One region of the Geomonas subterranea genome, then DNA from elsewhere that is predicted to be linked to it. Evidence: riboswitches for the same ligand, from Rfam matches in the RefSeq annotation. Region 1 holds a riboswitch; the other holds the start of a gene.
The links. Region 1 has a riboswitch for S-adenosylmethionine ahead of KP001_RS05175 (trans-sulfuration enzyme family protein). Riboswitches for the same ligand answer to the same signal wherever they lie in the genome.

Region 1 (14,812 bases):
AGGCTGCGAGGAGTCCGGCGGCAAGGTAGGAGCCGTTGAGGGCGAGGATGGCGACCAAAGGCACCCACACCACCCCGGTCCCAACCACGGGGATCAGCGCGGCGATGGCGGTGAGTCCACCGCAAAAGATCGGCGCCGGCACCCCCGCGACCCAGTAGCCAAGCCCTGCGAGAACGCCCTGGGTGGCACAGGTGAGCACCGTCCCCACCGTCACCGCGGTGGTGATGGAACGGACCTGGCTCGCGTAGTGCTGGGCCTTGCGCGGGTCGGGCGCGAGCCTGCCGATGAAGGCGCAGACCGCCCGCTCCCCGTCGCGATAGATGAAGTAAAGGATGAAGAGTGCGACGGCAAGTGTCCCCAGGAAGCTGAACATGTTGCGCGCGAGATCCGCGGCCATCCCCAGTATCACGGTGGAACTCGTGGAGGCGACCTTGCCGCCCAGCCCCGCCAGATCGATGTTGAAGCGCTCCACCAGCGACATGACCTTCTGCACCACGGGCCAGTGGCCGAAGCTGGTCGTGCCGGTCTTGGCCACGCTCTGGACCAGTTGCACCACCTGCTTGTACCACTTCAGGGGCGTTGACCGCCGCGGTGACCACCAACGCGGCCACCGGGAGGACGAAGCATATCGCGACGATGAACACCATGATCCCGGCGGAGCGGTCCGGATGCTCGGGGTAGCGACGCAGCACGCGGTTGTAATGGGGCATAGTGGCCACGCCGATGATGAGCGCCCAGGCGAGCGGTTTCAGGACCGGGGCGGCCAGCATAACCATCAGGACGATCGCGGCGGCCGTGATGAAGGCCGCAAAAATACTGAGGTAGAGTTTTCTGTCCATCGGGCTCCCCTTGGAGGGTGGTATGGGCGTTGCCGGATTACCGGGGTGCTTCGGGAAGTGCCATGGCTGGACCGGACCGGTCCCTGATGTAGGCGGGCACCGGGGCGCCCGCCTGACGGGTAAGGGTTATGTAGCTAACGGGTGGTCTCGATCTTGCGTTCCTTCTCCTCGGGTGCGGCGCCGGGGCGCTGGACGCCTTCGGGCTGGACCGACTGCTCGGTCTGGAACGGCAGCCGTTCCCGCCTCTCGTTCCCCAGGGCGGGCGGCTCCTCAACGACCTTCCAGTTCTTACCGACCGGGACGGAGAGCTCTTTTACCTGTGCCGGCTGCGTCTGGGGCTGCTGGTTGGCCTCGAAGATCGTGCAGGCGCTGAGTGACAGCAGAGCGATTACTAGTAGCGTTGAATGTACGTGTCTCATGGCGTCGACTCCTGAAGGCTTAGTTGCCGGTGAGCTGAATCAACTTCTGCTGCTGAGCGTTCTTTCCGCACTCCTTGCCGGAGCTGAGAGTAAGGATAGCAAGATGCAGATATAATTAAAAGTTTTGTTTTGAACGGCCCGGCAACTCCAGCAGCATCAACGCAAATCATTCAGGATCGAACTGCCGCCAAAAACACAACCAGTGGCACATTATGGCAAAGAACTGCCTGTGGTCAACCTGCGGGGTCACATCACCTTGAATTCCGAAAGTGGATAAAGCGTCATCCCGGACAGCTCGGGTCTCAGCGTCGAGGCGTCGACCGGTGCGTTCAGCTGGGGTTCGTCGAAGACGATGCGTACCTCGCCCCCGGCGGCGTTGCGTATCTCGACGGTTTCCGGGAACGGGATGCCCTCGATGCTTTGATACCCCTCGTAGCGCACCTGGTCACCCGAAGGGGCCACCTTGCGCTCCAGCATCCCGATCTCGTCGTAATAATAGGCGGTCCCTGTGATATCCACCTTCTGGCGCGGCGGCCCGGGAAGCGGCAGGGGCGACGGCGCCATGACCCACCGGAAGAGCTGCAGGCTCTTGAGGGCGCTCTGCTCCGGGAGTTCCGAGAGGTATCCCGTGAAGGCGATCTGCCGTGACGGGACGACGCAGGTGAAGCGGTCGCTCTCGCCGAACGCTTCCAGGATGGTCTGTCCGAACGGGGAGAGGATGAGCAGGTGGTACAGGTCGGGCGCCTGGTAGACCAGGTAGCCGCGCCCGGCGCTCGTGCGCTCACCCGACGAGGCCGACAGGCTCACCGATGACTGCACGGTGCTGATGCCGCGTCCCGGCACGAGGCCGGTGAGAGGCTTCTTTACGGTGGCGCAGCCGAAAAGGGTGGCGGCGCAGAGTACGAGCAGGACCAGCCTGCGAAAAGGAAGGACGTTGCTTGCGATCACGGTGACCTCGATTGGGGATGGGTGGCCTGTCAGGCGGACGGTTCGGCCTGCGCCATGTCGCGGGCCACGAAGCGTCCGCAGACGAAGCAGAAGACGCCGGCGAGCGCCATCACGAGCGGGGTGGACAGGAGCGCGCTCCTTAGCCCCCACTGGTCGGAGAACCACCCCAGGATGGACGGCGAGATGGCGTCCCCCAGGGCATGTATGAAGAAGATGTTGACCGCGAAGGCCATGGCCCGCATCCCGGGGTTGGTGACGTTTATGATGACGGTGTTGAGCGGTCCGGTGTTGAGAAAGAGGAAGAACTCGGCCATGAAGATCGCGGCCATGCAGGAGGGAACGTCCCGTGCCAGGATCGCCCAGGCGGCGAAGGGTGCACCGATGAAAAAGCCCCACCCGGACACGAGCAGGTACCCCTTGCTGCTTTTCTGCTGCCAGCGGTCACCGAGGACACCCCCCACCAGCGTGCCCAGGATGCCGGCCACCACGGTCACGGCGCCGAACATGAGGTTCGCCTTCTCCACGTTGAGGGCATGGGTGCGGAACAGGAAGGTGGGTATCCATTGCGCCAGCCCGCCTATGGCGAAGGTCATGGCGGCCATGGCGAGGGTGTTGGTGACGAAGGAGCGGTTGTGGAAGAGCTGCAGGTAGCCGGAGAGTCCCTCACCCCCCTCCCCCGTCGTCTGCCCGGAGGGGCCGGAGGCGGGACGCTCGGGCGCGCGCAAAAACCAGAGCGGCACGGCGATCAAAAGCCCCGGCAGGCCGACCATCAGGAAGGCCGAGTGCCAGCCGAAACGCTGACCGAGCACGCCCCCCAAGAGGTAGCCCAGGGCGCTCCCGACGGGAATGGCGACGTAGAACCAGGAGAGGACGCTGCCGCGCTTCTCCTTCTCGAAGAAGTCGGCGATGAGCCCCGGCGAGACCGTCCCGAAGCTCGCCTCCCCCACCCCGACGGTGGCGCGGGCGGCGAGGAGCGAACGGTAGCCGGGCGCAAACCCGGCGAGGATGGTGGCGAAACTCCAGATGACGACGCCGGTGGAGGCGAGCTTGACCCGGTCCCAGTGGTCGCCGAGCCAGCCGAACACGGGGGCGATCACCATGTAGCTCACCATGAAGGCGCTACCGAGGAGGCCGAGCTCCGTGTCGGTTATGGAAAGGTCCGCCTTGATCAGCGGGAAGACGGCGAACAGCACCTGGCGGTCGATGTAGTTGAGCAGGTTCACCGCTAAAAGCAGTCCCAGGGCGTAGCGGCGGTAAGCCAGGGAGACGGGTTCCTTCATCCGGCACACTCCTTCATCACAAACGGTCATGTAATTTCATTAACAGCGGCCTGCGCACGGGCCACGATCTCGGCGGGCTCCTCGAAGCGGAAGCTCAGCGGCTTCCCGAAGCTGACCGTCACCGTACCACGGTTGGGAAGGCCGCTCTTTTTCGGGGGAAGGATCTTGTCGGTCCCGACGATCTTCACCGGCACGATGGGGATCTCCAGTTCCTTGGCGATGATGCCCAGGCCGAGCTGGAAGTCCTGCATGGTGCCGTCGTGCGAGTGCCCCCCCTCGGGGAAGATCAGGGTGTTCAGCCCCCGGTCGGTGAGTTTGCCCATGAACTTCACGGCGCCGGAGAAGCCGCTGGTCTGCGGCAGCGGGAACAGGTTCAGGAACAGGGTCCCGTACTGGTAGCAGGCGAGCCGCCAAAGGCGCTCGAGACCGTGGTAATCGCCGAAGAAGAACTCCTCCCACGCGGCCGTCGCCGTGCGGTAACGCACCTCCCTGGGGAGCGCGAACATCAGCGAGGGCTGGTCGAAATATCCCAGGTGGTTGGCGACGAAGATCACCGGCCCCTGCAGCCGCTCGACGTTTTCGCGCCCGCGCACCTCGAGCTTCACGAACAAACGGTACAGAGGATAGTTCAGGAGCGCGTCGCCCATCATGCGCAGGGCGCGCACCGGCGGGGAGTTGGTCCAGAAGCGGTAGTGGCCGCGCCGGCGCCCCTTCTCGCGCCGGGCGATGATGCCTCGCACCTCGGAAACCCTCGTCTGCGGCCCGATCTGCGAGTCCTCGATGTCGAGCCGGAATTCCTGCTCCAGGTAGTTGACCAGTTCGAGCCGCCCGATGGAGGTGAGCCCCAGATCGGCGACCAGAAGGGAATCCTCCCGGATCTCGCCCGGATCGGTGCCGGTCACCTTGGCAAGCAGGTTCACCAGGTGGTCCCCGGTCGCCCCGGCGCCCCCGGCGGCGGCCCCCTGTTTCACCTGCTCCTTGACCTGGAACTTCCTGATCTTGAGGGTGGTGGTTTTGGGGAACTCAGGCTCGCGCCATATCGTGTAGCCGGTGATCTGGTGCATGGTGTCCAACCGGGCGTTGGCCCGTGCCAGGATCTCGTCCGGCTTGGCGCCGCTGTCGTCCAGCAAAAGGACCGCGTGCACCTCCTCACCGGCGCCGCGGTCCAGGCCGATGACGCAGGACTCCTTGACGCCGGGAACCTTGTTCAGCACCGCCTCGAGCTCGTCGGGATAGACGTTGACCCCGCCGCCGGTGACGATCAGTTCCTTCTCGCGCCCCTTGATGGTGAGCCAGCCGTCAGGCGCGATCTCGCCCAGGTCGCCGGTTTTGAACCAGCCGTCCGGCGTGAAGGCGCCCCGGGTCGCTTCCTCGTTCTGGTAGTAGCCCGGGAAGACGTTGTCCCCTTTGACCACCACCTCCTTGCCGTCCAGCCTGAGTTCCACCCCGGGAAGAGGCGGCCCGACCGCCCCCGCCACCTGCTTGTCGATGGTGTTGACGCAGAGAACCGGGGAGCACTCGGAAAGCCCGTACCCCTCGAGCACGGTAAAGCCCATGCTGTCCCAGAAGCGGAACACCTCAGGGTCGAGCGGGGCGCCGCCAGAGACGAACACCGTGAAGTGGGAGCCGAACTTCTTCTGCACCGGGAAGAAGAGCTTCTTCCTCCCGGACTTGTCCATCCCCGCCCCAAGCTTCGCCAAGGACGCGAACACGCCCAGGAGATGCTTCTCGGCCAGTTCGCGCTCGATGGTGGTCTTCAAAAGCTGCATCAGGCGCGGCACCGACATGATCACGTAGACATCTTCCTCGCCCAGCGCCTCCATGATCGCGGAGGGCTTCAGCGTGCGCGGATAGATGACGGCTGCGCCGCGGTAAAGAGGTGTGAAGAAGCCTCCCATCTGCTCGAACATGTGGGACAACGGCAACAGCGAGAGGAAGGAAAACTCCGGGGTGATGATGGGCACCTGCTGGTTGATCTGGACCATGTTGGCCACCAGGTTCTTGTGGGTCAGTATCACCCCCTTGGGGTTGCCGGTGGTCCCGGAGGTGTAGATGAGCTGGGCGATGTCGCCGGGGGCGGGATGCGCCACGTCGGGATAAGGGGTGATGTCATCCAGCAGGTGCTTGAGATCCTCGAGCAGCAGGGAACCCGGGACATCGAGCCGTTCCGGCTTGAAGCGGCTTTGCAGCACCACTTTGGCCTGGGTCAGCTTCAGGATCGATTCGGCGCGGCCGCGGTCGGACATGAAATCGACAGGAACGGCGATGGCGCCGCGCATGATGATGCCCCAGTAGGCGACACCCCACCAGGAGGAGTTGGGGCCCCACAAGAGGACGCGATCCCCGGCCCCGACTCCGTTTCGAGCCAGGAAATTCGCCATCTTCAGGGAAAGCTCCGACAGCTCCCGGTACGACACCGCGAAACGACGCACCCCGGTCCGGTTCACCAGCGCGGTTTTATCGCCGCGTGGCGCGAAGGTGTGGAACAGATCAACCAGTGTCCGCATATCTGACTCCCGTAGGCGGCGCATGTCAGTTGCAGGTAATGACGGTAACGTCACAACTTGAATGAAAAGAAAAGCTCGGGCGGCACCACCTACTGACACTACTTCGTCCGCGTCATCTTTCCCAAGGAAGCATTGTCACATGCACGCATCGCTTTGGCAACCATGCAATGGCAGAGAGCAAACAATGGCCACGCAGTAAGCAACCGCGACGAGGCAGGCGAGTTTAACCGAAGCCGGTAGTAAAACCAATCACAAAAGCTAACCAATCCGTGGCCGTGCCTACTGCGCAGTTGGCCAGGCCGCCTTTCGTGATTTCACTTTTTCAGCGGCAATACAGGGTCCGGCTATGTATCCACGAAGCGCTGCCCGAGACCTTACGTCCCCCCTTTGAGAAGGGGGCAAGGGGGATGTGCCTTTGCGGAACCATGAACAGCTGTCATTGAAACAATACGATGGATTGCAGTCAGCTTCTGCACCTGACGACCGCCACGCATTGTGACGCCTGCGAATCTCCAAGAAAAGGCCATAAAAAAAGCCGCCCCGGGAGGGAGCGGCTTTTTCGATGCGCGTGGGGCTTTTCTAGGCGACCTTGGCCTTCGCGGGTTCCTTGGGCGCCTTGGCAACCTTAGGAGCCTTGGGAGCCTTGGCCGGCTTGGCAGGTGCGGCGGGTTTTGCCGCTTTGGCGGCCTTGGCGGGGACGGCCTTCTTGGCTTCGATGTTGGCCATGCGTACCCCGCGCGCCTTGGCGAGGTTGTCGGCCAGCCCACGGTCAAGCGCCATTTTCCTGCGGGCCTCGGAGTAGTTCTTGGCCGCCAGCGGTTGCTTGCCCGGGATGCCGAACTGCTTCTTGTACTCGCCCGGCTTCATGCCGTGAGCGGTGTTCAGGTGGCGGGCCAGCGTCTTGAACCCCCCTTTACCGCACAGCATGCACACGACCTCACCTTTTTTGAAGGCTTCTTTTACTGACATAGAAGGCTTCGTCTCCTCAACCCCCTCGATCGGCTCGCCGGCTTCAAGGTTTTTGAGGGCGCTGTGCACTTTGCTGATTTCGAATATAAGCTGATCTGAAGTCATCGGAGTGCTGGACGCATGTGACGCTACGATCTGAGCCGCGATCTCTACCAAAGTTGCCATTGATTATCCCTCCATTGATCATTGTCTGCTTTGCAATATAGTGGCAGGTTTCCAAGTATTGTCAAATCCACAAAATAAAGTTTGTCTATGTCAGCCGGTATAGCAGACGAGGCGGATCAATGACAGGCAATGCAAGGAGCGGTTTTCAGTGCGCCCCCCCCTGTAACGGAAAGAAGGTACCATCCACGTGGCCTATGAAAGAAAAAGTACGTTCCGGTGCTGTACCAGATACAGAAGGCGCCGCGGAGAAACGGTGAATCCCCTTCGATGGCGAAGCGGACGACCGCGGCGCGCCGAACAACACGACCGGAACGGTAGGGAAAAGATTTATCGAAAATAACTTTTATATTAGTCAAGAAGTAGAGTTTTACGGTTGACAAAACCGCACCATCTCAGTATTAGTTAAGACGCTGGTTAAAGCAGCACCTCTTACAACCGAATAGCATTACTTATCTAGAGCGATCGAGGGACTGGCCCGATGACGTCGCGGCAACCTCCCCACGGGGGGAAGGTGCCAAATCCTGCGGAACGGAAACCGTTCCGAAAGATAAGGAAGTGCGGACGAGCCATAGATAAGTCCCCTTCCGACCCCGGAAGGGGACTTTTTCATTTGGAGGCTACGATGAACATCGCAACAACCGCAGCACAGATAGGCCTGGAGCGCGAGAGCCGGACCGGCGCGGTCACCGTCCCCATCTACCAGACCGCCACCTTCCGTCATCCCGGCCTCGGGCAGAGCACCGGATACGATTACAGCCGCTCCGGCAACCCGACCCGGCAGGCACTGGAGGAAGGGATCGCCAAGCTCGAAGGCGCCAGCCGCGGCTTCGCCTATGCGTCCGGAATGGCCGCCATAACGAGCCTCATGTTCCTGTTTCGGCAGGGGGACCACCTGGTCGTGACCGAGGACCTCTACGGCGGGAGCTACCGCCTGTTCGAGAAGCTGTTCCAGCAGTTCGGCCTGAGCTTCAGCTATGTCGACACAAGCGACGTGGAACTGGTCCGCCAGGCGATCCGCCCCAACACCCGCGCCCTGTTCGTGGAGTCGCTCACCAACCCGCTCCTGAAGGTCGCCGACGTCGGGGCGTTGGCCGCCCTTTGCAAGGCCCACGACATGCTCTGCATCGTCGACAACACCTTCCTCACCCCTTACCTGCTGCGCTGCCTGGACCTTGGCGCCGACATCACAGTCTACTCGGGGAGCAAGTACCTGGCCGGGCACAACGACGTCGTCTGCGGCGTGGTGGCGGTCAAGGACGAGGCGCTCGCGGAAAAGGTCTACTTCCACCAAAACGGGGCCGGCGCGGTGCTGGGGCCACAGGATTCCTGGCTCACCATCCGCGGCATCAAGACGCTGGGCGTCCGCATGGACCGCCAGCAGGAGAATGCGCTGGCGCTGGCCCAGTGGCTTCAGCAGCACCCCCAGGTGGGACGGGTCTACTACCCCGGACTTCCCGGCCACCCCGGGCACGAACTCATGAAGCGGCAGTGCCGCGGCTTCGGGGCCATGATCGCCTTCGAGGTGACCGATCCGGCGCTCGTGAACCAGCTCCTGATGAAGACCCGGCTCATATCCTTCGCCGAGAGCCTCGGCGGGGTGGAGAGCCTGATCACCTTCCCCCAGGTGCAGACCCACGCCGACATCGAGCCGGAGACGCTGCAGCGGCTCGGGATCAACAACCTGCTGCTGCGGCTCTCTGTGGGGATCGAAGACAAGGACGACCTGATCGCCGACCTGGCGCAGGCATTTGAAGGAGAACACGCATGAAATTCGCCACCGAACTGATCCACGGCGTCGACCCGATCGATGCCGAGCACGGCTCCGTCAGCCACCCCATCTACCTCTCCTCGACCTTCGCGCAGCGCTCCGTCGACAGCTTCGGGCGCTACGACTACGCCCGATCCGGCAACCCCACGCGGGAGGCGCTGGAGGAGGCGGTGGCCGGTCTGGAAAAGGGTGCCGTCGGGCTCGCCTTCGCCTCGGGCATCGCCGCTACCGCTTCGACCCTGCTCCTGTTCAGGCCGGGCGATCACCTGGTGGTGTGCGAGGACGTCTACGGCGGCACCTTCCGGCTCCTCACCACCCTGTTCAAGGGGTGGGGACTGGAGGCGACCTTCGTCGACGCCACCGACAACGCGGCAATCGCCGCCGCAATCCGCCCCGAAACCAGGGCGCTCTACCTGGAAACACCCTCCAACCCGCTGATAAAGATCACCGATCTCCCCGCCGCCGTCACCCTGGCCAGGGAGCACGGGATACTCACCATCGTGGACAACACCTTCATGACCCCGTACCTGCAGCGGCCGCTGGAGCTTGGCTGCGACATCGTGGTCCACAGCGGCACCAAGTTCCTGAACGGCCACTCCGACGTCATCTGCGGCTTCGCCGTCGCCAGGGATGCGGAACTGGGGCAGAGGCTCCGTTTCATCCAGAACGCCTTCGGCGCCGTGCTCGGCCCGCAGGACTGCTGGCTGGTGCTGCGCGGGCTGAAAACCCTCAAGGTCCGCATGGAGGAACACCAGGCAAGTGCCCGGAAAATAGTCGCCTGGCTCTGCGAGCAAAAAGAGGTGCAACGGGTCTACTACCCCGGCCTTCCCGACCATCCCGGCTACGAGATCCACAACCGGCAGGCGAGCGGCCCCGGGGGCGTGCTCTCGTTCGAGCTCGCAAGCTACGACGTCACCAAGCGTCTGCTGGAAGGGGTGAAGCTGGCCGCCTTCGCCGTAAGCCTCGGGGGGGTCGAGAGCATCCTCTCCTATCCCGCGAAGATGTCGCACGCGGCGATGCCCCCGTCGGAGCGGGAGGCGCGCGGCATCAAGGACACCCTGGTCCGCCTCTCGGTCGGTCTCGAGGACCCGGACGACCTGATCGCGGACATGGCGAGGTTTCTCAACGCCTAGGGCCAGGCAAAAGTCCCGCGCCCCGGCACCTGCTGTTGACACTGTAGGGGCGAATAATCATTCGCCCCCCCCTCAATCGCACCTCCGCCGCACATGCCATCGGCAGCGCTCAGGCAGGGGCGGCTGGGCAAATAATTATTTGCCCCTACAGGAACCTGATGACATGTTGCCGGTGTTCCGGCACCAAACGTAAAAAGCCCGGGAAGCTCTTTCCCGGGCTTTGCTCATTTTCAATATCAGGCTCAGCGCCCGCCCTGCCTTACCGCCTCCACGTGAAGCTCACCGTTTTCACCCCCGGAATCGCCTTTTGGAACACCGCGAGCCCCTCGTCGGTGATGCTGTTGCCGCTGCTGGTCAGCCCCTGCAACCCCTGCATCCCCTGCAGGTAAACCAGCCCGCGGTCGGAGATGCGGGTCTGGTACAGGTAGATCCGCTTCAGGTTGGCCAGGGTCGAGATGCAGAGCAGCGCCGCGTCGGTCAACTCCGCCCCGCAGAGGTAGAGTTCCTCCAGCCCGGAGAGATGGACGATGCTGTCGAGGTCGGCGTCGCAGACGTCGTACAGGTAAAGCGCCTGCAGGTCCTCCCCCCCGAGCCCCTGCAACAGCTTGAGCTTCCGGCCCGCCCCCTCTTTCACGTCCAGCCGCAGGGCCTGGTCCAGGTAGACCTTAACCGGACCGATAGCGGGCCCCGCCTTCTTCCAGGCGTTGAAACTGACCGAGGAGAGCTCGCGCAGGTAGAGGTCGCCGCAGGGAGCGTCGTCGGGGAAGGAGACCACGCGATTGCGCCTCCCCGTGCCCTGCGTGCGTTCCCGGGCCTTTTCCCCCTGCAGGGCGGCCAGGCGCCGCTGGGCGCGCGCGATGTTTATATCGGCCGCGGCCACGAGATCCGCAAAGAGATCGCTGCCGGCGGCGGTGCTTTCATCGACGCGCAGCTTGAAGCGGTGCACGTAGCTCCCGCGCAACTGCTCTATCTGCTCGTTGATCTCCCGTATGGCCTCGACCTCGACCGCCACCTGCCTTTTCAGCCGCGCCAGTTCGGCCCTCAGATCGCTCTGCTCGGCCTGCTCCGGGAAATGCCTGCGCCAGCTCCTCAGGATCTCACGCAGGGTGCGGTGGTCCTCCTCGGCGTAGGCCTTGTTCGCCTTCAGCATCAGCTCGTGCCGCAAGGAGCCCGCCCCCTCCCCGGCCAGGTCGGGGTGGATGGCCTTGGCCACCTCCCGGTAGAGCGCCTTTATGTCCCGTGGATCAGATGTCCAGACCCGCCCACGCGCCTGTCCCTCCCCACGGAAGGAGGCGCCGCTATTGTAGGTCTGGCCGTCGCTGTACTCATCCTCATCGCGATGCCGCGACTCCTCATCGCCGAAACCTTCGTCCTGCTGGACACCCCCCCCGGCAAAGCGGGCGATCTCGTTCTCCAGCCTCTCGAGTTCGGCCATGCGCCGCCCCAGCGTCTGCTGGTAGCTCCTCTCGAAGCCGGCGATCTCCTCGCGCAACTGGTGCAAAACGGCGGCAGCCTCGGCGTGACGGGCGCGCAGCGACGCCAGCTCGGCACGTCTTTGCTCGAGCTCTAGTTCCTCGGTGGAGCTGTGTTGATAGTGGGCAGTCATAGGCGTCGCACTGTCTCAATAATTATCGACGAACTGTCATTTTGGCGGACATTAACACGACCTGAGACATAGATACAAAAGATTTTATCACACTGAAAGGAATTCTGGTTCAGGCGGTAAGAAGACAGTGACATGAGGCACCGGCAGAAACGGGAGTCAGGCGGGATCTGAGAAAGCGGGAAGGGATCGTGCAAAGGGCGAAAGCTCGGCAGCGACCCGGCTATGAGAGCGTACGAAGCTTTTTTCAGGGACGATCACCGCGCACCATGCGGGTCAGCAGCCGGTCCAGCGCCGAGGCGAAACGCTGCCGGTCTGACGGTCCGAACTGCGCGGGGCCGCCCAGCAGCAGTCCGTCGTTGCGCAGGTCCTGCATCAGGTTGCGCATGGTGAGCCGCTCCCCCACGTTCTCCTCGGTGTAGAGTTCGCCGCGCGGGTCGAGAGCCACCCCTCCCTTTTCGACAACGCGGGCGGCCAACGGGATGTCGGCGGTGATCACAAGGTCGGCATCCCCGGCGTGCTCAGCGATGTAGTCGTCGGCGACGTCGAAGCCGGCGGCCACGCGCACCGAGGTGATCAGGGGGGTATGGGCCCGGGAAAGGTCGGTGTTGGCGACCAGGCAGACCGGGACCTTCAGGCGCTGGGAAGCGCGGAACACTATCTCCTTGATCACCCTCGGGCAGGCGTCAGCATCTATCCAGATCTTCATGGGTTACTCCGAAGCGGCTGCTGGCATAGCGGCCTGCTGCACAGTCATGGTGCGGTCCAAACGGTAGGCACAGTGTCACAGGGCTTTCGCGTTGTCAACCAGGTCTATTTGTATACAAAGCAAAAAACTTTAAATCTAATTTAAAATAGGTTGACACGGTATGGACGAGGTGGTATTGTCTCTCGTCCGCGAATACCCGTGGATTAAAACCAAAAAGAAGTAATATGGGAGAAGTAAGTAAATGGTAAACGGTACTGTAAAGTGGTTTAACGACAGCAAGGGGTTTGGCTTTCTTGAGCAGGAGAACGGCGAGGATGTCTTCGTTCACTTCTCCGCCATCAACAGCGACGGCTTCAAATCCCTCACCGAGGGTGACAGCGTGACCTTCGAAATCGTCAAGGGCCCGAAAGGTCTCCAGGCAGCGAACGTCAGCAGGGTTTAATCCCAATCACATAGCGTAGAACTTTACGAAAGCCCCGGAGGAATCCGGGGCTTTCTTTTTTTGTCTTCCCTCTCAGCGCCCCCCTGTACCGCACACCGGGCATCCCTGCATCGAAAGCGGCATTTCCAGCCGGCATTCCCTGAGCAGCGCCTCGTCCCGGAAGATCTCCAGCGTCGGCCCGTCGGCCCGCACCACCCCTTGCGAAAGCACCACGGTCCGCTCGCACACCTCCAGCACCATGTCCAGGTCATGGCTGGTGACGATCTTGCTGTGGCGGAAATCCTTCAGAAGCCCGATCAGTTGCCGGCGTGCGTAGGGGTCCAGGCCGTTGGTCGGCTCGTCCATGACCAGGATGTCCGGCGACATGGAAAGGACGGTGGCGATGGCCACCCTCCTCTTCTCCCCGGCGGAAAGATGATAGGGTGCCTTTCCCGCCAGGTGCTCCGCGTCGACCCGGCGCAGCGCCTGAGCCACACAGCGCTTCAATTCGTCGCCGGTCAAGCCCAGGTTCATCGGGCCGAAGGCGACATCCTCGTAGACGGTCGGCATGAAGAGCTGGTCGTCCGGGTCGTGAAAGACCATCCCGACCGTGCGCCGCGCCTCCTGAAGGGTCGAGCGGTCCACGGGGACATGCCCGATGCGCACCTCGCCCGAATGGGGGAGCAGGTGGCCGTTCAGGTGCGCGAGCAGCGTCGACTTTCCAGCACCGTTGGCGCCGATGACGGCAACGGACTCGCCGTGGCGCACGCTGAAACTTACATCGCGCAGCGCCTCGGTGCCGTCGGGATAGACGTGGCGCAGGTGTTCGATTTCCAATATGTGGTGGCTCATGGCAGATTCCCCGTAACCAGCGCGCCGAGCAACCCCGCGCCGTTGTAAAGCCTCAGGACGATGAAGAGCGCGCTCCAGAAGAGCACGAAGCAGAACTCGCGCGCGCCGAACCGCCCTTCCCGGGCGGCGGGAAAGGACCCGGTGTAGCCGCGCGCCAGCATCGCCATGTGCATCCGCTCGGCCCGCTGCCAGGTTCGCAGCAGCAGGTGCCCCAGAAGCGAGGCGTAGCTGGCGAGACCGCTTCCCTTGCGGCCGAAGGTGCGCAGTTCACGCGCCCGCGCGGCCCGCCCCCCCTCCTCGGCCAGCACGAACAGGTAGCGATAGAGGAAAAGGAGCTGCATGGCGAAGGGCCTGGGCATGCCAAGCCGCACCAGGGCGCGGCAGATGGAGGCGAATCCGGTGAGCGCGGTCAAGGTGAGCGCGGCCGCGACGGTGAGCGCGCTGCGCAGCACGATGGAGGCGAAGGAAAGCCAGCCGCCGGTGATGTCCACCGGCCCCAGGTGCAAGAGCACGGCGCGGTCGAAAAAGGGGTTGCAGATGCCGACGGCGATGGCGAACGGCGCGACCAGCGCCACCTTTGCCGCCAGGTAACCGGCGGGAAGACGCCCCGACGCGATCAGGGTGGCGGGGAAAATGAAGAAGGGGATCAGCGCGGAAAGTTCGTAACGGCCGAAGGAGATCACGCAGACGATGAAAACGAGGGTGGCGAGCACCTTGGCACGGGGATCCAGCCGGTGCAGAGGGGTCTCCCCCGCCGCGAGCTGGTCAAGCCGCTTCAAATCCAGCAATGCCCCTTGTACCGATGCCATCGTAATCCCATCCTCGCAGGCGGCCGCGGCCGCACCCCGCTACGCCCCGGGGGTATCGCTTCCCCGGTTGCCCCTGCGCAGCAGGAGCGTGGCGCCCGCGACCAGGAGGACGGTGAGCAGGGTGCCGATGACACCGGGGAGGCCGCTTCCCTTGCCGGTAGCGGCGGCGCTCTGCGAGGCGGCCGGTGCCGGAGCGGGAGCCTCTGCGTGGATGGCGGCGGGAGCGATCCGGTACTCCGCAAGCCACGCCGTCCTCTTCTGCAGTGCTCCCAGCAGCGCAGAAAGCCCGGAGCGGTGCCCGGGAAGGGAGCCGTCGCCGGTAACCTGCTCCACCGACCACTCGAGCCCGTCCGGCTTTTCCGAGGCGAAGCGGGACAGGGCGCCGGCGAC
Region 2 (14,812 bases), 2.2 Mb from region 1:
CGGGAGAGGGGATGGCGGGGGAGTCGTTACTTCTTTCTGCCGCTCTTCACCTGGTTATCCAGGATAGGGTCCCAGACCCCCCGGGCCAGGGCCTGGAACTCCTCGTCCAGCGGGGGATCTTCACCGAAGCAGCGGCGGCAGTACTCGTCCTGGCCGTCCCCCTTTTGAATTCGCCCCCCCGCCACGCCGTGGCGGCGGCGCCGAGCGCCTTCCCCGCATGCTTCGGCTCCCGGGCGTTTTTGGCGTACTCGAACGAGGTGTCCGGGAAGAACTTCAGCGGGTGGCTCATCCCCCTCTGGTAGAGCTCCAGGAGCTGGTTCAGGTGCTCCTCGCTCCCGGAGATGGCGGGGAGGTGGACGGTGCCCTTGGCCGCGATGAAGGTGCTCTCCAAGGGATAGCCATCCGCCTTCGCGCAGTTGAGCGCCAGGTGCTCGATCCAGAGCCGCAGCTGGTCCTTGGGCTTCAGGTCGGTGTAGCGGTAGCGCACCATCCGGTCGTTTCTCAGGTTTTCCAGCCGTCCGATGATGCGCCCGGCGGGGAGCTTCAGGTCGATGTCCAGGGGAAGAAGAGGATCGCCCGTGCAAACCTCTTCGACCTTGGCCGCGAATTCGGCCGCCGGCTCGCCCAGCTTCTGGTACAGCGCGGCACCGCAGACCCCGGGTGGGAGGTCGCCGCGGGCGCAGGCAACGGCGAAGGGAACTTCCAGCGCATCACCGCGCAGCACCGCTGCCACGATTTCCTGCTCCAGCTGGTATTTCTCCAGCGAACCGAGCGCGAACGGCTCCACCTCTTCCAGCGGGTCGTCCCCCTCCACGATGCGGACGCCCAGCCTGCGCCGCAACAGCTCCTTGGACGGGTTGCACAGGAAATCGGCCAGGGCCTTCAGGGGGACGGTCGACGCCTCCTCCCACGGCGGGAGGGGGGAGGCCAGAAACGGCGCGGGGGGGGCGGGAGGGAGAAGCTTCGCCTGCGCCCCGGCGCAGTTTTGCTGCGAGTAGCTGAAGTGCCCGTTGTCGCCGGAGAAGTATCTGGGACTGAACGGCTGCAGCGGGTGGCGCCGCGCCTCACCGGCGGGTCTCCCCTCGGAGGTCACGAAGCACCTGGCCAGGTAATCCTGCAGTTCGCTCACCAGCACGCAGGGGGGGAGCTCGGCGTTGTCCTTGATGCTCTGCCCCACGTAGCTTATGTGCAGCCGCTTACGGGCGGAGAGGAGCGCCTCCAGGAACAGGTAACGGTCCTCGTCGCGTGGCGAGCGGTCGCCGGGGCGCCGCTCCCTGGTCATGAGGTCGAACCCCTGTGCGGGGTTTCCGCGCGGGAACCGCCCCTCGTCCATGCCGATCAGGGCGACCACCGGGAACGGGATGCTGCGCATCGGGAGCATGGCGCAGAAGGTGACCCCGCCGGTAAGAAAGCCAAGGCCGCGCTCGGAGCTCCCCAGTTGCTGCTCCACCCAGTAGCGCACCACCTCGAGCCCGATCTGTTCCTCGAACCCGGCCTGGCCGCCGCACTCCCCCAGTTTTTTCACGATCTCGATCAGGGAGAGGAACTCACGTTCCCCCTCCTGGTCGGGGAGGATGAAATCATCCAGGATACGGCGCAGGACCGGTACCCACTCGGCGGGGACGCGGGGGGTGGAGAGCGCCTGCGTCTCGGCGAAGAGCTTTTCACAGAAGGCGAGGAAGCGTCCCAGCACCAGCGCCACGCCCCCCTCCATGTCGTCGAAGGGAAGGATGCCGTTGTAAAAGGAGCGCCCGTCGCCGCTCATGGCGTACCCCAGGAGCAGCCGGTCCAGCCCGGCGGACCAGGAGTTCTCGTGGAAGGGGGGGACACCGTGTTCCGCGCGCTGGGCGGCATCGATGCCCCACCTGATGTTGGCCCCCCTGAGCCAGTCGCGCACCGTCTCCAGGTCGTCCTCGCTGAGGCCGAAGCGCCGCGCCACCGGCGCCGACTCCAGGATGTCCAGCACGGTGGCCACACCGTACCGGCCGCCGCACAGCCCGAGAATGGACAAAAGCGCCTGGGCCGCCTCACCTTCGTTCTTTAAGCTGCGGTCGGCGATGGAATAGGGGATGCGTTCGGCGCCGCTTTCGGGGCTGCCGAACACGGCGGAGATGTAGGGGGCGTAGCTTTCGATGTCCGGGGTCATCACCAGAACGTCGCGGGGCGACAGGGAGGGGTTCGAGTCGAATACCGAGAGCAGGGTGTCGTAGAGCACCTCGACTTCGCGCATGGGCGAGTGGCAGGAGTGCACCTCGAGGGAGAGATCCCCGGCGTCAAGCTGGCGTACCCCGGCCTCGGCGCCGCGCAGCTCCACGATGTCGGCCTGGACTTCGTGGAGCAGTGCGCCCTGCGGCAGTTCGGAGAAGCTGTCCTGCCTTTCGTGCTCACCGCAGCCGTCGATGATCGCGTCGAAGAAGTCGCGTCCCAGCTTTCCCCAGGAGGCGAGCAGGGGGTTGCCGGTCTCGTACCATTGCTCCGTCCCCCCACTCTCCTTATCGAGCCGGGCCAGCTCGCGCTCCGACACGATTTCCCCCCAGTACTGGCGGCAGGGGTTGAGGAGGAACAGGTTCACCTCGGCGTGGCGGGCGAGGCGGGCCAGGACCTCGAGGTGGAAGGGGGGGAGCGAGGGGATGCCGATAACGGAAATGCGCCGCTGTTCGGGGAGCCGGCCGTCGTCGAGCGCCTTGCGGAACTCATGCAGCAGTCGGGCGCGGTGCTTTTGGGTGATCCCGGCAGTGAGGGAGCGCCAGAGCTGCGCCTGCCAGTGATCTTCCCTCCCCTGCTCCCATTCCAGGAGTTTTTCCGGGCGGTAGACGGTGTAGCGGTCGAAGGTGTCCGCGACGCGTTGGGCGAGCTGCATCCGCTTCAGCCCGTCGGCGTCATCGCGGAGATACGCCGCAATCTCCTCGAACCCCGGCGTGCCGGCCGACTGCCGTAAAAGGTCGAGGATTCTCCAGGTCATGACCTCGGGAGAGAACAGGGGGGCTTCCTCGGGCGCGTCGGGGAGGACCTTGGCGAAGACCCGCTCCACGAAACGGTTCGGGAAGAGGAACTCGCCGTTGGCCCAGACGCCGATCCTCGCCGCCAGCTCCATGGAGAGCCAGCGCTGCATGCCCTTGCTCTGCACCACGATCAGCTCCTTGTCGAACGGGTGGGCGGGCGCGCGCCGCGGCGCGCGGACCACCTTTTCCAGGCGGTCCACCAGGTGTTCCATCAGGTTGCTGGTGTGGATGTACAGGGGCATCGGTCCTCGTGGTTCGGGGGCGTACGGGGTTTTCGGAGGGGGGAGGACCCACCCTCGCGGACGGGTGAACATACCATATCCGCCCGCAGCTGTCTCGGTCAAAAGAGGTCTCCGCACCGGGCCGTCCCCCGCTTTCGGGGGGCTTGCATTGCGCGCGGCTTTGGATATATTTTGTCTTTGTGTTTCCTAATTAATTCGCATTACCGGATTGTTTCCCCTTCACCTTCTACCCGCGGACTCCAGGGATCAGGGCCCGCGGGGCATGCAAAGGAGAGGTCATGAAGCCTTTCATCGAAGAGGCCCTCGCACGCGCTTACTACCAGGTCAAGCCCTGGATGTCGCGTCGGCTTCAAATCATGTTGCGCAGCGTCGTCGCGAAGTACAAGCGCTACATCTTCCAGAACGTCTGGCCCATAGACCCCGAAGCGGGCGCAATGCCCCCCGGTTTCCAGGGGTGGCCGGATGGAAGACGGTTTTCAGTGGTGCTGACGCACGATGTCGATACGGCGCGCGGCGTGGCGCGGTGCGAGCAACTCATGGCCCTCGAACAGGAGTTGGGCTTTCGCTCCTCCTTCAACTTCGTGGCTCATGACTACCATCTCCCCCCCGCCTTGCGTAAGAAGCTGGTCGCCCACGGTTTCGAGGTGGGGGTGCACGGCCTGGAGCATAACAGGAAGCTTTACGAGTCACCCGAGACCTTCGAAGAGCATGCCGTGAAGATCAACAACTACCTGAAGGAATGGGGAGCCGTCGGCTTTCGCTCCCCGTGCGTCTACCATAATTTCGAATGGCTGCACCGGCTGGACATCGTCTACGAGGCCTCGGCCTTCGATACCGACCCCTTCGAGCCGCAGTCAGACGGGCTGAAAACGATCTTTCCGGTGCACCAGACCAAGGTCCCGGGAAGGGAATACGTGGTGCTCCCCTACACGCTCCCCCAGGACTTCACGGTGTTCATCCTGTTTCGGGAGAAGGACATCACCATCTGGAAGGAAAAACTGCGCTGGATCGCGGAGCATGGTGGCATGGCCCTGCTGATCACCCACCCCGACTACATGAGCTTCGATGGCAATGTAGATTACGACGAGTATCCTCACCACCTGTACCGGGAACTGCTGGACCATATCAAGACGGAGTACGAAGGGCAGTACTGGCACCAACTGCCTCACGAGGTGGCATGTTTTTGGAACAAGAGCATGTGCAAGCCTTGAAGCACGGCGCCGGCGGGGCAAAGGAACACCCCGCCGGCGCCAAGGGAGGCAGGCGGATGAGTATGTTCAACTGGCTCCTGGGACTGAATGCGGCCTACATCGTGTTGCTGGCCGCCATCACCATTCTCAATTGGGCAGGCCCGGACCGCTTCTGGGCCGGCGCCTTGAACTTCTACCTCCCCCAGTTCATCTGGGCGGCTCCGGGGCTGCTGCTGGCCCTTGCCGCCTGCCGCGGCGCAAAAATCCTGGTGTGGGTGCCACTTCTGGGAGTCCTGTGGGTTTTGGGGCCGATCATGGACTGGCACTGGGCTCCGCGCAAGGCGTGGGCCAATTCCCCGCAGACGCTGCGGGTGATGACCTGGAACGTCAAGTACGGCAAACGGGACCTGATGCCGCTCGTCGAGGAACTGGCAAGGAGCCGTCCCGACATCATCCTGTTCCAGGACGCGGTGGATGCCGGGGACGGGCCGCTGTCCGACTACCTGGCCGGGTGGCAGATGCACAACGAAGGGCAGTACCTGGTTGCCAGCAGGTTTCCCATCTCCGATGTCGAGGTCCATGATCTCCCCTACCACGAGAGGAAGGGGGAATCCTTCCTGCGTTGCCGGGTGCAGGTCGGCTCCCGCGACATCTCCCTGTACAACGTCCACTTCAAGACCCCCAGAAGAGGCTTGAACGCCTTCCGCAAGGCGCGGCGGGGCGCCTGGTACATCCCCAAGGCCATCGACCGCTTCGAGGCCAACGTGGATACGCGCCTCAGGCAGGCACAGGCGGTGTCCGGGTACCTGGCACAGGAGAAGGGGGAGGTAGTCGTCGCCGGCGATTTCAACTCGCCTGACCACTCGCTGGTCTGTGAGACCCTGAGAAAAGCCGGCCTCGTCGACGCCTTCGCCCGGGGGGGGAGGGGGTACGGTTACACCTACGGGCATTTCCTGCTCAAGAACAAGGTCCCCTGGCTGCGGGCGTCCTGGATGCGCATCGACCACATCATGACCACCCCCGGGATCAAGGCGCAGCGCTGCTGGGTCGGGACCCGCAGGGCCTCGGATCACCGTCCCGTCATAGCCGACTTCTTCCTCAGTGATTCCCGTTAGTTTCCTTTTGTCATACCCGTTACTGTTTGCACTTTTCAACAGATAGTGCTAGTTATGGACGTTCCGTCAATGCGAGACCGTGAAGACCGCGGCATCCCACCGATCATACTCTCCACACGTATCGTAGCTGACATCCCGGTACCTCTCCCGGTTGATACGCAACTAGCAGCGGGCACGGCTGAGCTTTCTCCTGCCCGGATCGGAGTTTCGCAGCATGCTGATTCTCACCCTGAACTGCCGTAGGTTCTCGGCGCAATACCAACTCTACAACTGGGGCAAGCAGGCCCTTTTGGCCACCGGCAAGGTGGAAAGAATCGTGGTAGGAGATTCCTTCCTGACCCACCGGGTACCCGGGGCGGACCCAAAGCACCTGGAAGGGGAGTGCGCGGATCACAAGGATGCGCTGCGGCTGATTCTGGATACCCTGGCCGGAGAGGGGTTGATCTCGGGCGTCAGCGATATCAAGGCCATCGGGCACCGCGTGGTGCACGGGGGAGAGCGCTTCACCAGATCGGTGCTGATCGACGAGGACGTCGTCGAGGCGATCAGGGAGGTGGCGACACTCGCGCCGCTGCATAACACCCCCAACCTCGCCGGCATCCGTGCCGCGCAGGAACTACTGCCGGAGCTGCCCCAGGTAGCCATCTTCGATACCGCTTTCCACCAGACCATGCCCGAGCCGGCCTACATGTACCCGCTTCCCTACGAGTGGTACCAAAAGCACGGCGTCAGGCGTTACGGCTTCCACGGCCAGTCCCACCTGCACGCCGCAAGGAGAGGTGCGGAGCTCGCCGGGGTGGCGCTGGAGAGTTCCAACATGGTCACCATCCACACCGGCAACGGCGTCTCTCTCTGCGCCGTGAAAAACGGCATGTCGGTCGACACCAGCATGGGGCTCACCCCGCTCGAGGGTGTCATGATGGGGACCCGCTGCGGGGACATCGATCCCGGCATCATCCCGTTCATGGCCAACGAGGCGGGTGTTTCGGTGACGGAGCTCGACCTGTTCCTGAACCAGAAGAGCGGCCTGGCCGGCATCGTGGGACGCCGGGTCAGCCGTCGGACCGTGGTGGACGAGGCGGTAGTCGGTGACCCCCGCTGCCAGCTCGCGCTCGACATGGAGGCCTACCGGCTGAGGAAGTACCTGGGCGCCTACATCGCCGTCACCGGCAGGCCGGATGCCATCGTGTTCACCTACGGAGAGGGATGGGAGGACTGGCCGGTGCGCGGCATGGCGCTCCAGGGGATGAGCCAGTTCGGCATCGAGGTGGATCTGAAACGGGACGAGGAGGCGCTCAAGGGAGGCGAGGAGATGCTGATCAGCGCGGACCACTCCCCGGTCAAGGTCTTCGTGGTCCCAAGCGGCGAGGACCTGGTGCTCAACGAGGACGTCGCCGCCATCATGGGGTGGCAGTAGCGGCAAGCCTGTGAAAAGAAACGACGAAGGGCGGATGACTCGATAATCATCCGCCTTTTTTTCTGTAGGGGCGAATAATCATTCGCCCCAGCCGCCGATGCCCGACCGCCGTTAATGGCGAGATGGCAACGGTGCCAACGGGGCGAATAATTATTCGCCCCTACAGGTTTTCCGATGTGCGGATCCAGTAATGCCGGTTGCGCGAGGCGTCTAGGTTCCGATTCCGTCCAGGAACTGCTGCACCATGGGCGTGAAGGTCTGGTGTTCGAGCAGGAAGGCGTCGTGGCCGTAGGCCGAGGTGATCAGGTGGTACTCCACCGGCTTGCCCAGCTTCTGGAGCGATGCGACCATCTCCTCGGTCTGCGCCGGCGGGTAGAGCCAGTCTGAGGTGAAGGCGAAGAACTGGATCGGCGCCCGCACCGGCTCGAAGGCCTCCTCCAGTGACTCGCAGCCGGCGGCGACGTCGTAGAGGTCGAGGGCCTTGGCCAGATAGAGAAAGGAGTTGGCGTCGAAGCGGTCCACGAAGTTGTAGCCGTTGTAGTTGAGGTAGCGCTCCACCTCGAACTGGCCGAAGAAGTCGAATTGGCCGTCGCGGGCGGAGAAGCGGCGCCCGAACTTGGAGGTCATGGACTCGTCAGAGAGGAAGGTGATGTGGCCGATGCCGCGGGCCAGCGCCAGCCCGTCCTTGGGGTTCTTGCGGTACTCCCCCTTCTTCCAGGTGGGATCGTTGAAGATCGCCCAGCGCGCCACGGCGTTCAGCGAGATTGCCTGCGCCGACGGGCGCGGCGTGGTGGCCAGCACCACCGCAGAGGCGACCCTTTCCGGGTACTGCGTCGCCCACTCGAGGGCCTGCATCCCCCCCATGCTGCCGCCTAGAACGCAGAAGAGCTTGTCGATGCCGAGCCGGTCCAGGAGCAACGCCTGGGCGTTGACCATGTCCCGCACCGTGATCACCGGGAAGGCCAGGTTGTAGCGCTTGCCGGTCTTCGGGTTTACGGAGGTCGGTCCCGTGGAGCCGAAGCAGGAGCCGATCACGTTGGAACAGATGACGAAGTAGCGGTCGGTGTCCAGAAGGGAGCCGGGGCCCACTATGTCGTCCCACCAACCCGCCCGCTTCTCGTCCTCGCTATGGCGGCCGGCCAGGTGCGCGCTACCGGTCCAGGCGTGGGTCACGAGGATCGCGTTGGAGCGTTGCTCGTTCAGGGTGCCGTAGGTTTCGTAGGCGATGTCGATCGGCCCGAGGATGCGGCCGCTCTCCAGGCGCAGTTCGGTGTCGAAGGTGGCGATTTGTTCATTCACGATGCCGTAGGACATGTCTCTCTCGTACTTTCGGGTGCCGGCCGGCGGCACAAAAAAAGCCCCGTCTCGGTGTGAGAAGGGGCTTTTCGGGTGTGACAATAGCTAAAAGCGCCTTTCTCATCTTCGCCTTTCGGCAGGATTTAGCACCTGTCGCCCAATGGGCCGGTTGCTGTGGCTTCGCAGGGCCTTTCCCTCCACCACTCTAGATAAGCAGGTCTTTCTATTCAGTTTTCGGGTGCAGAATAAGGGAGCCGCTCCTATTTGTCAACGGCAAACTGCGCCCCAGGTTCACGACCCCTGCTACAACTCCCGGCGGTATTTGACCAGGAGGTACAGGCAGGCTGCACCCGCCACGAACATCCCGATGTCGCGAGGCCAGGGGACCGGCTTGTCCAGGCCCGACTGTATCAGCGGGTCCAGAAGTGCGGTGGTCAGAAGCGTCACCCCGGCAAAGGAGAGGAACTTTTTCATGAGGTGATGGCCTTCAGGACCGCGCAGAAGTCGCGGTCGGCAAGTCCCATCCCCTTCGCCCTCTTGAAGCTCTCATTGGCGGCAGCGGCGGACGGCAGCGGCTGGTTCAAGGAGTCCCCCAGGGCGACGGCCAGGCGCATGTCCTTCTGCATGTGCTTGAGCGGGAAGGCCGGGTCGAAGAGCCCCTGCGTCATCTGGGCCCCCTTCAGCTTGAACATCGGGTTGGCCAGGGCCCCCGAATCGAGCACGTCCAGAAGGTCGGCGCTGGAGAGGCCGGCCTTGTCGGCGAGGGCGAGCCCTTCGCAGAAGATGGTCATCATCCCCCCCATCACCATGTTGACGATGAGCTTCATCTCGGCGCCGCGCCCCACCTCCCCCAGGAACAGGCTCTTCTTTCCCATCTTCTCGAAGAGCGGCATGGTCTGGTCGAAGAGGCCGTGGTCGCCGGCGGCGAGGATGATCAGGGTGCCGTCCTCCGCAGGTTTCTTGCTTCCGGAAACGGGCGCCTCCAGGAACCTCCCCCCCTTGGCGGTAACCGCCGCTGCGATCTCCTGGGCCGTGGCGGCGTCGACGGTGGACATGTCCACGTAGCCGCGCCCCGAGCCGATCCCTTCGAGCGCGCCCCGGGGTCCGAAACAGACCTCATGGGCCGCGGCGGGGTCGGCCAGCATGGCGATGGTGATGGCGCAGGTCGAAGTCACCTCCGCCGGCGTCGCCGCGACGGCCGCGCCGAGTGCCGCGAACTCCTCGCATTTGGCCGGGGAGCGGTTCCACACCTTGACCTTGAAACCCGCCTTGATGAGGTTTTTGGCCATGGCGCTCCCCATGATGCCCAGCCCTAAAAAGCCGTACGTTTCCATAGTGATGTCTCCTTTAATCTGAAATAGCGGACTCGCTTGTCGGCACCCTCCGCGGAAGGGTCCGGCCGGCAGCCGGGAGAGGTGGGCGCGGGGCGGGTGCGGAGGTCGCTCATGGTACCAGTGTCACCCGCCGCCACCCGCGCACCGAGTTTACCAGAAAAACCACCTCGGCCCGTGCCAGGTCCTCCCTGCTCAGGACCCGCTCCTCGATGGTTCCTTGCGCCAGCAGCTCCTGGCGCAGGGTGCCGGGGAGGAGGCCGCAGCCAAGGGGGGGAGTGCATTTCGTGCCGTCGATCACGGCGATCAGGTTGCTGTAGGCCCCTTCGGTCACCTCGCCACGCTCGTTCTCGAAAATCACCTCGTCCAGTTCCGGGCGGTGGGCACGTTCCTGGTGGAAGAGTTCCCGGCGGCTGGTCTTGTGGTAGAGAAAGGGATCGGCGGAGCTGACGCGCTGTCGCGCGAAGGCAGCCTTCACTTCCCGCGCCGCCCCGGGGAGCGGCGCAGCTTCGCAGCGGAGGCACCCGTCCTTGAAGAGGAGCAGGCGCACCTTGTGGGGCGCCGATCTGTCGAGCCCGGCCGCGGTCTCCTCCAACGCCCGTCGCGGCGCGCCCTCGGCGAGGGGGAAGGAGAAATAGCGCGCCGAGCGCTCCAGTCGCTCCAGGTGCCGCTCGAGCAGGAAGTAACCCCGCTCGTCGTGCAGCAGCGACTCGATCAGGTGGAATTCCGGCCGCTGCTCCTCGATGAAGGCTCGCTTGTCCAGGCACTCGCGGTATTCCGCCTCCGGCCGGGAGTCATAGGTGATACCGCTCCCGATGCCGATCTCGCCCTGACCGGTCTCACAGTCGAGGATGGCGGTGCGGATGGCAACGCTGAAGAGCGCCTCGCCACCGGGAGAAAAATAGCCGAGGCAGCCGGTGTACAGCCCGCGCGGTGCTCTTTCCAACTCCCCGATGATCTCCATGCTGCGTCTCTTGGGGGCGCCGGTCACCGAGCCGCAAGGGAATAGGGCCCGGAACAGTTCCAGCGGCGTCACCCCTTCCCCGACCCGGGACTCTATGGTGGAGGTCATCTGGTGCACGGTCGGGTGGCTCTCCACGTCGAAGAGCGCGTTGACCCGGACCGAGCCTGTCCGGGACACCATCCCCATGTCGTTGCGCAGCAGGTCGACGATCATCAGGTTCTCCGCTACTTCCTTGGGGCTTCGCCTGAGTCGCTCCTTCAGGTCCAGGTCTTCTTCGTACCAGCGGCCGCGCGGGGCGGTCCCCTTCATGGGGCGGGTGACCAGCCGCCCGCCGGAGAGGGAGAAGAACAGCTCGGGCGAGGCCGACAGCACGCGCCACCTGCCGCACTCGAGGTAGCAGTTGTAGCGGGTGGGCTGGTTGCGGCAGAGTTCGCTGAAGAAGGAGCGGGAGCAGCCGCTGAACGCGAAGCGCTGCCGCATGGTGTAGTTGACCTGGTAGCTGTCTCCGGCGGCGATCAGTTCCCGGATCTGCTGCACGGAGTCCCGATACCTCTGCGAACCGGGGGTGGTCTGCCAGTCGGAGCAGCGGAAGGGGGCGCCGTGCTGCGGAAAGGTTTCCGCATTCCGCCCGGTGAAGAGACCGAACCACATGAGCGGCATCGGGTGCCCGGGCGTCGTGCTGAAGGCATCGTTGAATGCCTCGTTGAGGGCGCCGGCGGCCTCGTAGCAGACAAAGCCGGCGGCGTGGAGCCCCGCTGCCACCTGGCGCTGCAGTTCCTCGAAGGCGGGCTGCACCTCCCCCGGCGTCGATGCGACGATCGCACCGACCTGCCCGGTGAAGGCGAAACCGTGCAGGTATGCCGGGAAAGGGTGCGTCACGTGGGGCCTGCGGAGCAGATGTCGCCGATCGGGCAGGCGGCGCATTTGAGGCGGTCCTTGCCGTCGCACCCTTCCGAGATCCCGAGGTGGCAGATGGAGAAGTCATACTTCACCGGGTCGGCGGGATCCAGTTCGCGCAGGGCGCGGGTGATCTCGCGGGCCATGCGCCAGTCCGCCTGCTTGCGGCTGGTGAAGCCGAGGAAGCGGCAGATGCGCTGGATGTGGGCGTCGACGGGGATGACCAGCTGCGCGGGGGAGATGCCCTGCCAGATGCCGAGGTCGATGCCGTCGGCCGGGCGCACCATCCACCTGAGATACATGCAGAGTCTCTTGCAGGCGCTCCCCGAAGCGGGGGAGGGGAAGAAGAACGGGAAATAGGAGTCCGCGGGGACGCCGCCGGGGCCGAATACGGGGGAGAGGTCGAGGTTCTTCACCGCCTCGGAAAAACCGGAGAGGGCCCCCGTCAGGTCCTCGTCCGCCGGGGTGTAGAAGCGCAGCAGCCACTTCTCTATGGAGCCTCCCTCCTCGATCATGATGCGGCAGGCGAAGAGCAGGGCGCAGAGGTCGCGTGCGTCGTTGAAGCGGTGCTTGAACCCGGCGAAGAGACGGCTCCCCTCCTCCGGGTCGAAGCGCTCCACGAAGCGGCGCGGGGAAGGTCCCATCACCTCGAAGATGACTGCCAGGTTCTTCTTGATGATCTTGACGTTGCCGTAGGCGAAGGAGGAGGCCACCAGCCCGGCAACTTCCTGGTCCGGGGGATCCTGGTAGCGGTGGCAAAACGAGAGCGGGTCGTTGGCCAGGTGGGCCTGGGAGCGGTTCCGGTACAGTGCTTCGAGTATGGTTTTCAGCTCCACGTGCCCTTCCTTCGCTGCGGCCGCCCCGGTGTCGGCGCGGTAGACAATTGGTTCGAGCCTGCTAGATTATCATAGTTGCTTCATCAGCTTAAAGAGAAAAGGGGGCGGAACACATGAAGCTTGCGGAACTGTTTCCGGAAGGGGGGCGCGGCATCCTCGGCACGGCCGACGCGAACGGAGTGGTCAATCTCGCCGTCTTCGCCATACCTCATGTAGTCGACGACGAAACCCTGGCCTGGGGCTTTGGCGACGGGCGCAGCATCGCGAATCTGAGGCAGAACCCGCATGCGAGCTACCTGTACCTGGCACCGTCGCGAGGCTACAGCGGCTGGAGGGTGACCCTCACGATGATCGAGGAAAAGGGTGAAGGGGAGCTGCTGGGCGAGATCAAGGAGCGGACCGCGCTGGTGGCGAGCCCGCAGGCAGGTGCCGCGGTTTCCCGCGTCGTTTATTTCAAGGTCGGTGAGGTCCGGCCTCTCATGTGAGTTCAGCGTTTGGGCGGGGTCTCCAGGATGAAGGTCACCGGGCCGTCGTTTACCAGCGACACCTCCATGTCCGCCTGGAAGATCCCGCTTTGCACCGGCACGCCTAGCTCCCAGACCTGCCCCATGAAGTAGCTGTAGAGCTTGTTGGCGTCTTCCGGTGCGGCAGCGGTATCGAACGAGGGGCGTCTCCCCTTGGAGCAGTTGCCCGCCAGGGTGAACTGGGAGACGGCCAGCACCTCCCCCTTGACGTCGGGGAGTGCCAGGTTCATCTTTCCCTGGTCATCGGAAAAGATTCTCAGGTTGACGATCTTTTCCGCCATCCACTCTGCCTGGCTGGTGGTGTCGCCGATCTCGACGCCAAGCAGCACCAGGACCCCGGGGCCGATCTCCCCGACCACCTTCCCCTCCACAGTAACGCTGGCCTGCTTGACCCGCTGAATTACCGCCTTCACTGAAAAACCTCCTGCACCGTTTCCCGATAGATCCGCGCGTCCTCGGCGGAGAACGCAACGAAGATAATTTTCCCCAGTTCCGGGTAGTTCGCCAGCGCCGCCTTGGCCTCTTCCAGCGCGATGCGGCAGGCGGGACCCTTGGGATAGCCGTAGACGCCGGTGCTGATGGCGGGGAAGGCTATTGCGGCAAGCCCGTTTTCGTGTGCCAGCCGGAAGCAGTTGCGATAGCAGGACCGGAGCAGTTCCGCCTCGCCGCGGCCGCCGCCGTGCCAGACCGGCCCCACGGTATGGATCACGTGCCGGGCCGGGAGCCGGTACCCCCTGGTGATCTTCGCCTCTCCGGTGGGGCATCCCCCGAGGGGGCGGCACTCGGCGAGGAGTTCGGGGCCTGCGGCCCGATGGATGGCGCCGTCCACCCCGCCTCCGCCCAGAAGCGAGCTGTTGGCGGCGTTGACGATGGCGTCCACCGCCACCTTGGTGATATCCCCCTGTACGATCTCGACCTTGTCGCGCATGCCGCACCCCCTGCCGGTGCCGGATCAGCTTCCGATCAGGCTCCGCAAAAGTTTCAGGTTCACCGCATCCATCTCGTCGTCGTCCCCTTTCGGCGTTTCGATCACCTTGGGGACCAGTGCGAAGTGCGGGTCGTTCAGGATAAAGCGGAAGGGCTCCAGGCCGAGCGTCCCGGCGCCGATGTGCTCGTGGCGGTCCACCTTGCACCCGAGCCCCTTCTTGGAATCGTTGAGGTGGAAGGCCATCAGTCTGTCGATCCCGAGCAGGGCGTCGAATTCGTCGAAGGTCCGGCGGTAGCCGTCGTGGTCGGCGATAGGGTAGCCGGAGGCGAAGGCGTGGCAGGTGTCGAAGCAGACGCCGAAGCGTCTCGGGTCGGAGCACCCCTCCATAATCGCCTTCAGGTGCCCGAACGTGTAGCCGAGGTTGCTCCCCTGGCCGGCCGTGTTCTCCAGCAGCACCTTCCCGGTGAACTGCGGCACCTCGGCGAAGAGCTGGTCGAAGGCCTCGCAGACGCGCCTGATACCGGTCTCTTCGCCGTCACCGTTGTGCGAGCCGGGATGCATGACCACCTTGTCTATCCCGAGCGTGGCGCAGCGCTCCAGTTCCTCCCGGAAGGCGATCAGGCTCTTGTCCTTCACCTCCCCGGGGGCGGCGGCGAGATTGATCAGGTAGATGTCGTGGCTCATGACGCTCTTCATGCCGCTGGCCGCGAACTTGTCCCGGAACAGCTTCGCGTCCGCGTCGGAAACCGCCTTGCCGCGCCACTGGTTGGCGTTCTGGGTGAAGACCTGGATCACCCCGCAGCCGGAAGCGACCCCCCGGTCGACGGCGTTGTGGATCCCCCCCGATATGGAGACGTGCGCGCCCAGCAGGTCCATTACGCCCTCCCCTTTACGCCCAGTTTCCCGAGGTGGGTCCTGATCAGCTCGGCCCGGGCCTGGTACTCCTCGCTTTTGAGGATCAGTTCCTGGTGCGGCTCGCTCCAGTGCGGGCGGGGCCAGAGCGGGTCGGCCGAGCGGCGCGGCACCACGTGCCAGTGCATGTGCGGCGCCATGTTGCCCAGCAGTTCGTA

Region 2: it holds a riboswitch for S-adenosylmethionine, as region 1 does, so the genes downstream of both, metX (homoserine O-acetyltransferase MetX) here and KP001_RS05175 (trans-sulfuration enzyme family protein) in region 1, are expected to answer to the same signal.

Annotation. Positions count from the first base shown of each region.
Region 1 is NZ_CP077683.1:1,176,002-1,190,813, reverse strand. Features, by position in the region: gene KP001_RS05205 (AI-2E family transporter) at 1-556, opposite strand, end outside; gene KP001_RS05200 (hypothetical protein) at 974-1,258, opposite strand; gene KP001_RS05195 (lipoprotein insertase outer membrane protein LolB) at 1,505-2,206, opposite strand; gene KP001_RS05190 (spinster family MFS transporter) at 2,236-3,486, opposite strand; gene KP001_RS05185 (AMP-binding protein) at 3,513-5,993, opposite strand; gene KP001_RS05180 (Ros/MucR family transcriptional regulator) at 6,573-7,127, opposite strand; SAM riboswitch class I at 7,574-7,681, shown strand; gene KP001_RS05175 (trans-sulfuration enzyme family protein) at 7,750-8,895, shown strand; gene KP001_RS05170 (trans-sulfuration enzyme family protein) at 8,892-10,028, shown strand; gene KP001_RS05165 (molecular chaperone DnaJ) at 10,288-11,634, opposite strand; gene KP001_RS05160 (YaiI/YqxD family protein) at 11,879-12,340, opposite strand; gene KP001_RS05155 (cold-shock protein) at 12,582-12,782, shown strand; gene KP001_RS05150 (energy-coupling factor ABC transporter ATP-binding protein) at 12,855-13,613, opposite strand; gene cbiQ (cobalt ECF transporter T component CbiQ) at 13,610-14,422, opposite strand; gene KP001_RS05140 (energy-coupling factor ABC transporter permease) at 14,462-14,812, opposite strand, start outside.
Region 2 is NZ_CP077683.1:3,360,059-3,374,870, reverse strand. Features, by position in the region: gene recC (exodeoxyribonuclease V subunit gamma) at 47-3,244, opposite strand; gene KP001_RS14720 (polysaccharide deacetylase family protein) at 3,523-4,455, shown strand; gene KP001_RS14715 (endonuclease/exonuclease/phosphatase family protein) at 4,422-5,549, shown strand; gene KP001_RS14710 (acetate kinase) at 5,764-6,966, shown strand; gene metX (homoserine O-acetyltransferase MetX) at 7,177-8,280, opposite strand; SAM riboswitch class I at 8,380-8,478, opposite strand; gene KP001_RS14700 (hypothetical protein) at 8,566-8,736, opposite strand; gene KP001_RS14695 (NAD(P)-dependent oxidoreductase) at 8,733-9,596, opposite strand; gene pabB (aminodeoxychorismate synthase component I) at 9,706-11,436, opposite strand; gene KP001_RS14685 (TIGR02757 family protein) at 11,433-12,290, opposite strand; gene KP001_RS14680 (pyridoxamine 5'-phosphate oxidase family protein) at 12,404-12,775, shown strand; gene dtd (D-aminoacyl-tRNA deacylase) at 12,778-13,227, opposite strand; gene KP001_RS14670 (O-acetyl-ADP-ribose deacetylase) at 13,224-13,742, opposite strand; gene KP001_RS14665 (deoxyribonuclease IV) at 13,767-14,618, opposite strand; gene KP001_RS14660 (HIT family protein) at 14,618-14,812, opposite strand, start outside.